DNA from 2 places in the Methylosinus sp. LW3 genome. Region 2 is predicted to be linked to the other one. Evidence: predicted binding sites of a transcription regulator. Region 2 holds the regulator's gene; the other holds the start of a gene.
What was found. Region 2 encodes LexA, which represses DNA repair genes until DNA is damaged. Its sites were predicted from a motif close to TGTTCNNNNTGTGTTCNG; they were not measured.
Positions count from the first base shown of each region.

Region 1: METLW3_RS0115770 (PA0069 family radical SAM protein) is a predicted target of LexA. The motif match lies at 1,651-1,668, and genes of this name have one in related genera.

Region 1 covers NZ_AZUO01000001.1:3,156,414-3,160,830, reverse strand. Annotated here, with positions in the region: gene METLW3_RS0115780 (ATP-binding protein) at 1-1,440, opposite strand, end outside; gene METLW3_RS0115770 (PA0069 family radical SAM protein) at 1,841-3,022, shown strand; gene METLW3_RS0115765 (ribonuclease HII) at 3,102-3,731, shown strand; gene METLW3_RS0115760 (DNA methyltransferase) at 3,905-4,417, shown strand, end outside.
Region 2 covers NZ_AZUO01000001.1:1,098,355-1,102,771, forward strand. Annotated here, with positions in the region: gene METLW3_RS0105410 (LLM class flavin-dependent oxidoreductase) at 1-666, shown strand, start outside; gene METLW3_RS28115 (hypothetical protein) at 952-1,617, shown strand; gene lexA (transcriptional repressor LexA) at 1,758-2,462, shown strand; gene METLW3_RS0105420 (AsmA family protein) at 2,566-4,417, shown strand, end outside.

The DNA of each region.
Region 1 (4,417 bases), 2.1 Mb from region 2:
AATGGCGACGATCCGCCAGCCGCGCTGGTCGAGACGGCAGACGATCGCCTGCTGTTCCTCCATATAGGCGAGCAGCCGCCGCGCCCGTCCGGGCGAGCGCGTGCCATAGGCGCTGGCGACATCGGCGTCGGAAGGGCAGGGGCGATGGTCGAAGGCCGCGCGCGCCAGCGATAGAAAAACGCCCTGCATATCCTCCGGCAGAGCGCCGGCCATTGCGAGCACCTCGGCCCAGGGCGAATCCGCGGACTCGGCTTCCGCGAGCTCAATGCCGGCATGGGCCACGGCGAGGCGGCGGCGGAAGGCGGGCAGGCTCAAGGGCTCGCCGCCGATGCGGCGAATCCGGCAGCGCACCAGAAAATCCTGATAGAGCACGGCGATGGTGCGGAAGTTGGCGTCGCTGTCGCTCAAAATCTCGCGCAGCGCCGAATCGATCGCAGCCTGACGCTGCTCGGGCGAAATGCTCGGCGGCGACTCGGCGGCGGGCGGCGCCGGCGGCGCGCTGCGGGCGAGCCGCGCCAGCACATCGGCGGTCGGCGCGGGCGGCGGCGGCCGGCGCGGGGCCTCGAAGCGCGCTTCATTGGCGCCGGGCGTGAAAATGAGATGCGCGTCGTCGGCGCCGGCCTCCGGCAGCGGCAGCAGCCTGGGGCTGACATTGCGCGCGGAAGTCTCCACCGGGCCGATGCGCACGGGCAGCGGCCGGCGCGCCATGGCCGGGCCGAGGGCGACGAAATTGCCGCTCTGCAAATCGCGGAACATTTCCGCCTGCCGCCGCTCCATGCCGAGCAGATCGGCGGCGCGCGCCATGTCTATGTCGAGAAAGGTGCGGCCCATGAGAAAATTGGACGCCTCCGCCGCGACATTCTTGGCGAGCTTGGCGAGGCGCTGCGTGGCGATGACGCCGGCGAGACCTCGCTTGCGGCCGCGACACATGAGATTGGTCATGGCGCCGAGCGAGGCTTTGCGCGCCTCGTCCGACACTTCGCCGGCGACGGCGGGCGCGAAGAGCTGCGCCTCGTCCACCACGACGAGCAGCGGATACCATTGGTCGCGCTCGGCGTCGAAAAGCCCGCCGAGAAAGGCGGCGGCGGCGTGCATCTGCTGCTCGGCGTCCAGCCCTTCGAGATCGAGCACCACGGAGACGCGGTGCTGGCGCGCCCGCGCGGCGATGCGCGTGAGATCGGCGATGCCGCAGCGGGCGTCCACCACCACATGGCCGTAACGCTCCGCCAGCGTGACGAAATCGCCCTCCGGATCGATGATCGCCTGCTGCACCCAGGGCGCGCTCTGCTCCAGCAGGCGGCGCAGCAGATGCGATTTGCCGGAGCCGGAATTGCCCTGCACCAGAAGGCGCGTCGCCAGCAGCTCCTCGAGATCGAGCGTTGCGACGCCGCCATCGGCGCGGGTCCCGAGATCGATGGAAACCTTGGCGGGCGCCGTCATCGCGGCGCCCCTCCGGCCGTGAAGGGGGGAAAGATCATGGCGCGGAGTCATATCGATTCGCGCCGCGCGTTCAACTGCGTCGCGCAGCCTGTGGACAAGCGCGCGCTGTCGGCGGCGTGCTCCGGGCGCCTTTTCTCCGTTCCATTCTCTTTGTGATCGGCTGCGCCGCCGCCGCTTGACTCGGCCTCGTTTGTTCCGTATACGTTCTCTTGTTCGTCAAATGTTCCGAGCGTGCGTAAACAAGTCCCCTAGAGTTGTAAGTAGCCGTTGTAAGCGTCGCATCGAGGCTCGCGGTCGCGAGGCGCCCCAGTGTCGCGCATGGGCGTCTCGCGCCGGGAGCCGAAGCGAGGCCGGCGCCCGGCGAGACGCCGGCCGCAGGGCCGGCAAGGAGATCATCGCCATGGCGAGCTCGGCGAAACGTCTGATCGAGAAATCGGAGAAGAGCGACTGGCGCCGGGCGGCGCAGCTGAGCCGTGAGGCGATCGGCGCGGTCGTGAATTTTTCCAGCGAGGAGCGTCCGATCGTCGATCCGGCGCGGCGGCGCGGGCGTGGCGCGCTCTCCAATGAGAGCGGCCGTTTCGAGCGCGAGCGGCGCGTCGAGGCCGATGACGGCTGGAATGGGCTGGAGGAGCTCGGCGAGTTCCGCACCAATGTCCATGTCGAGCGGGCGAAGACGATCATCACGCGCAACGACTCGCCGGATATTTCCTTCGACCGCTCCATCAATCCCTATCGCGGCTGCGAGCATGGCTGTGTCTATTGCTATGCGCGGCCTAGCCACGCCTATATGGGCCTCTCGCCGGGGCTCGATTTCGAGACGGAGATTTTCGTCAAGGAAGGCGCGGCGCAATTGCTCGAGCGCGAATTGTCGGCGCGCAATTATTCGCCCAAGACCATCGCCATCGGCGCCAATACCGACCCCTATCAGCCGCTCGAAAAGCGCTATCGCGTCACCCGCGGCCTGCTCGAGGTGGCGAGCCGCGCCGATCATCCGATCGGCATAGTGACGAAATCCTCGCTGGTCGTTCGCGACATCGACATTCTCGCGCCCATGGCGCGCAAGGGCCTGGTCAAGGTCGCGATCTCGCTGACGACGCTCGATCCGGCCTTGGCGCGGGCGATGGAGCCGCGCGCCGCATCGCCCGAGCGACGGCTCGCAACGATCGAGCGGCTGGCCGAGGCGGGAATTCCGGTCGCTGTTCTGGTCGCGCCGATCATTCCGGCGGTCAATGACGCCGAGATCGAGACCATATTGACGCGCGCCCATGCCGCCGGCGCGCGCGAGGCCGGCTATGTGATGCTGCGGCTGCCGCTCGAGCTGCGCGAATTGTTCAGCGAATGGCTCGTCACCCATTTTCCGGCCAAGGCCCGGCATGTGCTCTCGCTGGTGCGCTCGGCGCGCGACGGCAAGCTCTATGACCCGTCCTTCGATAAGCGCATGACCGGCGACGGCCCCTACGCCTGGATGATCGGACGCCGCTTCGAGCTTGCCGCGCAGCGTCTCGGCTTTTCGCGCACGCGGCTGCGCGCCGATCTGTTCCGGCCGCCCCGCAGCGACGCCGAGCAGCTGAGCCTTTTTTAAAAAGGCGCGTAGGGATCGATTGCTCCGATCCCGCCGCTGTGTTTTTTTCAGTCGCCCCTTTTCGACGAGCCGAGCGAGCATGCCCCCCCATTTTCTCACCGAGACGCGCGTTCTGCGCGGCGGCGCTCGGCCCATCGCCGGCGTCGACGAGGTCGGGCGCGGGCCGCTCGCCGGGCCGGTTGCGGCCGCGGCCGTGATTCTCGACCCGAACCGGCTGCCGGACGGCGTCGATGATTCGAAAGCTCTGTCGGCCAAGGCGCGGGACGCCGCCTTCGAGCGAATCGTCTCCAGCGCGCTGGCCATCGGCGTCGCCTTCGCCAGCGTCGAGGAAATCGACCGGCTGAACATTCGCCGCGCGGCGCTGCTGGCCATGGCGCGCGCCGTCGCCGCGCTCCATGTCGCGCCGGGCTTCGTGCTGGTCGACGGCCGCGACCTGCCGGAACTCGCCTGCCCGGGCGAGGCGATCGTGAAAGGCGACGCGCTTTCTCTTTCCATCGCCGCCGCGTCGATTGTCGCCAAGGTTGCGCGTGATCGCCAGATGCGCCGCCTCGCCCGGCTCTATCCCCATTACGGATTCGAGACCAACGCCGGCTATGGCACGCGCGAGCATCTCGCCGCTCTCGAAACCCATGGGCCGACGCCCTTTCACCGCATGAGCTTCGCGCCGCTGCGGGAGCTGAGCGAAGCGCGCCCAGAGCTCGCCCCGTGAGCGCGCGCCCAAGCGCTCGCACCTCCCATGAGCGTTCGTAAACATCTGGTGAAAATGGAATTTCTTAACGAAGGCGTGCGGAAAAGGGACAGCCGCGCACGGGCTTTCTAAACCCGGCTTTTACCGCGATCGGGCATTGTTCGCATCGTTGGTTGCGTAGCCGGTGATTGTTCATGAGTAGCGCGCGCGTCGGGGCGGCCCGCCCCAAGTCCCAGATAAAGGTCTCGCGTACTGGGACGTCGAATTTCGGGTCGCCTCGCGCGATGTCGCGTAACGAGGTCGTCGTCGGAGACAGCGTCGAGGTCATGCTCGGCCTGCCGGAGGCGAGCGTCGATCTCGTTTTCGCCGATCCACCTTATAATCTGCAGCTGGCCAACCGGCTCACCCGGCCGGATCAGAGCGTCGTCGACGCGGTCGATGATGATTGGGACAAATTCGCCGATTTCGCCGCCTATGACGCCTTCACCCGCGACTGGCTGGCGGCTGCGCGGCGGGCCATGAAGCCCAACGCCACTATTTTCGTCATCGGCTCCTATCACAATATATTCCGCGTCGGCGCGATCATGCAGGACCTCGGGTTCTGGATCCTGAACGACATTGTGTGGCGGAAAAACAATCCCATGCCGAATTTTCGCGGCCGTCGCTTCACCAATGCGCATGAGACGCTGATCTGGGCGGCGCGCGAC
Region 2 (4,417 bases):
TTGCAGAACCGCCATTTCGGGGCCGGCAAGGATTCGACGCGGGAGATGACTCTGGAGGCGCTCGGCCTCGTCAACCGCCTGCTCTATGAAGACAAAGTGACGTTCACCGGCGCGCATTACGAGGCCAATGGCCTCAGCCTCACGCCGCGCCCGCTGCAAAAGCCCATCCCCACCTATCTCGCCACCACCACGCCGGGGGCGATTCGCTACGCCGCGCGCAATGGCCATGGCGTGATGGCCGGCCCGCCTTTCCCCATAGAACAGATCAAGGAGACCTTGCGCATCTATCGCGAGGCCGCGGGACCGGAGGGCGATCCGCGCTTCACCATGGCGCGCTTCTATTTCGCCGCGCCGCGCCGCGAGCAGGCGCTGGCCGAGGCTGTTCCCTTCCTCTCCCGCTTCGCCGAGCGCATGCGCGGCAATTTCGCCCGCCAGGACGGCGCGGCGCCGGCCTCGCTGACCGAGGAAGGGCTGCTGCAACGCTCGCTGATCGGCGATTTCGACGAAGTGGCGGAGAAGATCGCCGCCTATCGCGAGGAGACCGACGCGCGGGCGATATTGCTGAAGCCGATCTCACGGGATGCGGAGAAGAACTTGCGCTCGCTAGAGGATTTCGCGCGGCATGTGCGGCCGATGCTGGGGGTGGAGGCGGCGGCGGCGCAGTAGAGGGGCGGAACCGTAGGATCGTAGCCTGTGTGAGCGACTCTTCGAATCAAGCAAGAACTCTGCTATTCTTAGCGAATGGAAACTAGAGAATCTGAGCCCGCAACGGCGTCACATCAACGGATAGTTGATGTTATAATAAATGCCGGTTCGCAAATTTGGCCCTTTGCAACCTCGTTGCCGGCCCTCGTTTCCGCCTACTGGGAAGGGTTGCCTATCGCGGCGACCGTCGTTCTCCTAGCCGCTGCCGTGGCATCCGGGTATCTAGTTTTTCTTGCTCGAAATGACATGAAGGGGCGTCTGATATGGTTCGTGGCTGGCGCCGTCTTTTCCGCAATAATTCTTGGCATTTTTCAGCTAAATAAAGATAGGTTTTTCTTATCGAATATTGACCGAGAAGTTTTTGACACGGCTAAAGAGTTTGGGGGAAAATTATCGGTTGAGCATTGGGCTGTTCAGAAGAGTGATGTGGCGTCGCAGACCCATTTTGACAGTGGGGCTACTATTTTATTTTTTAGCTCACGATCTGATCTTTATGTATTGTTATCAACAAACGAGGCTTTTATGTTCCCGCCAGCAGAAGTTGTAGTCGAGAAAGAGTGGTTCGATGAGGCGTATGTGAGACAACAACTAGGGGTCCCGCCAAACAAAGTTTCTCCTCGCGGAGGGGTAGCAAAATACTGGCATGAAATTAACAAGCGTGTGCCTGGAGGCGTGCAATTGGGTTGGCCTGATTGGTTTTGTGATACCGACAAGTTTAGCGTCATCTCAAAGGGGTATGAAAACGGGGTGATTGCGGGGCCATTCCGTTCTTCGGGACGGGACAATGTTAATGACCGAGGGCAGTGGTTTGTCATTAACAGTCGGGATAAATCGCTTGAATGGCGTTCTCAGCGAGCCCGAATAGATTTGGATCACGATGTTTCTGACTGGAAATGCATTCATGCTCCCTGACCAAGGACCGCCGAAGAGTCTCCCTTGCGGAACGCACCGAGAACGCCTATCCTCCCGTTCATGATTTGTTTATGAACCCGCGCCATCATGGCTAGGTTCGGACGTGGCGCGACGCGGGCGGGCGGCGCCGGGGGGCTTCCATGCTGACCAAGAAACAGAGCGATCTGCTGCGCTTCATCCATGAGCGCCTGAAGGAGACCGGCGTGCCGCCCTCCTTCGACGAGATGAAGGACGCGCTCGATCTGCGCTCCAAATCCGGCATTCACAGGCTCATTCTCGCGCTCGAGGAGCGCGGCTTCATCCGCCGTCTGCCCAATCGCGCCCGCGCGCTCGAGGTGCTGCGCCTGCCCGAATCGGCGACGCCCCGCGTCGCCGCGCGCGGCGGCAAATTCTCGCCCTCGGTCATAGAGGGCGCGCTCGGCCGCGTGCGGCCCGTTCCGGCCGGCGAGCCCGAGTCCGATCAGCAGGTGGCGATTCCGGTCATGGGCCGCATCGCCGCCGGCACGCCCATCTCCGCGCTGCAGAATCGCAGCCACACCATCAGCCTGCCGCCGGATATGCTCGGCGGCGGCGAGCATTTCGCGCTCGAGGTGCGTGGCGATTCGATGATCGAGGCCGGCATTCTCGACGGCGACGTCGTCGTGGTGCGCAAGCAGGACAGCGCCGACACCGGCGATATCGTCGTCGCCCTCATCGACGACGAGGAGGCGACATTGAAGCGCCTGCGCAAGCGTGGCGCGTCAATAGCGCTCGAGGCCGCCAATCCGGCCTATGAGACGCGCATTTTCGGGCCGGATCGCGTCCGCATCCAAGGCCGTCTGGTCAGCCTTCTGCGCAAATACTGAGGGCCTCGCGCCGCCACGATCTCGCCGCCCTTTGCCGCCATGGTCCGGCCTCGCGCGCTTTTGGCGCGCGGGCCTTTTCGCGTAGCGGCAGAGCGATAAAGGCATGTTGTTCTCGTCTCGCGCCCTCGCCGAGGGCGCGCGCTGCATCGCCAGCGGCCCGCGGCCGCCCGCTTTTTTCTACATGGACGATGGAATGTCGCACTCGACCGGCCCGATGCGCGAAATCGAAGGATCCAAGCCCTTGGGCCAAAGCCGCCGCCTGCCTTTCCCGCGCCTCTCGCGCCGCTGGCTGATCGCTCTCGGCGCCGTCGCCGCAGTGGCGCTCGGCGCGGCGCTCGCGCCTTGGACCTTCTCGACCAATGCGCTGCTCGAGGAGATTTCGGGCCAGCTCAACGCCTCATCCGGCCTGTTCATCGCCGCCAAAGGCCGCTCGACCTTCTCGCTGCTGCCGCGCCCGCACATCACCATAGACAGCATCGCCTTCGCCGATCCCACCGCCGCGCTGACCATCGAGGCGGAGAGGCTGCACGGCAATGTGCTGCTGCTGCCGCTGCTGGCCGGCCGTTTGGAAATCGCCGATATCGAGCTCATCCGCCCCGCCATAGAGGTCGATCTCGATCGCAAGCCGATGAGCACGTCCGGCGCAGCTGTGCGCGCCGCGGCGGCGCGGCCCTCGACGCCGGCGGCCGAGAAGGCCGATCGCGCCCGGCTCGGCGGCGTCTCCATCGTCTCCGGCGTCGCAAGGCTCAAATATTCGGGCGGCGAGGAAACGCTGCAGGACATTGACGCGACGCTCGATTGGCGCACCGTCGGCTCGCCGGCGACGCTCGACGCCGCTTTCTCCTGGGGCGGCGAGCGGCCGCGCGCCATGCTCTGGGTGCTGAAGCCCGGCGCGCTGCTGCGCGGCGAGCAGACGCCGGTCACTGTGCGGCTCGATTCGGACAGCGTGCGGCTGGAGGCGGAAGGCTTCGGCCAGATCGGCGCCAAGCCGCGCTATATGGGGCGGCTCAACGCCTCTTCGCCCTCGCTGCGCCATGCGCTCGGCCTCGCCAAGGTGAGCGCGCCGCTGCCCGGCGCCTTCGAGAATGTGCAGCTCTCCGCCAAGGCCAGCGTCGGCCTGCGCGATTTTCAGCTGACCGATGTGAAGCTCTCGGCCGACGACAATGAGTTCGAGGGCACATTCGCGCTGCGGCACGAGGGCGAAAAGCCCATCGTCCATGCGACTCTCGCCAGCAATTTCGTGTCGCTGAAGCCGATGATCGCCGATCTGCCGCCGCTCTCCGGCGCCGACGGCCAATGGAGCCGCGACGCTTTCGTCCTGCCGAATATTCAGGACGCCGATGTCGATCTGCGCCTTTCGGCGACGCGCGCCCGCATATTGCGGCTGAATCTCGAGGACGCCGCTCTATCGCTGCTGCTGCGCGGCGGAAGGCTCGAGCTCTCGCTCGCCGAGGCGCAGGCCTATAAGGGGACGGTGAAGGGCCGCGCCACTTTCGCCGCCAATGCGGCGGGCGCGCTGGAGTTTCACGGCAATGCGCAGCTGACCGGGGTCGACGCCGGCGCGCTCGCCTGGGACCTCGCCGCACGGCCCGATCTCGGCGGCGCGCTGGACGCCAATTTCACGCTCGACGCCACTGGCGACAGCGTCGCGCAGATCACGCGCGATCTCGACGGCCGCGCCAGCCTCACGCTGAGCGAGGGCGAGGTCGGCGGCATAGATCTCGAGCGCGCGCTGCGCCGCGTCGACAAGCGGCCTTTGTCGAGCGCGATGGATATTCGCTCCGGCCATTCGCTGGTGGATCGCGCCAGCGCGACCATCAAGATCGTCAAAGGAACCGCGAATATAGAGGACGGCCAGGCGCATGGGCCGGGCTTCGCGCTGGCCTTCGCCGGCCAGACGCGCATTCCCGAGCGCAGCCTCGCGATGAAGGCGCAGGCCAATGAGGCCGACGCCG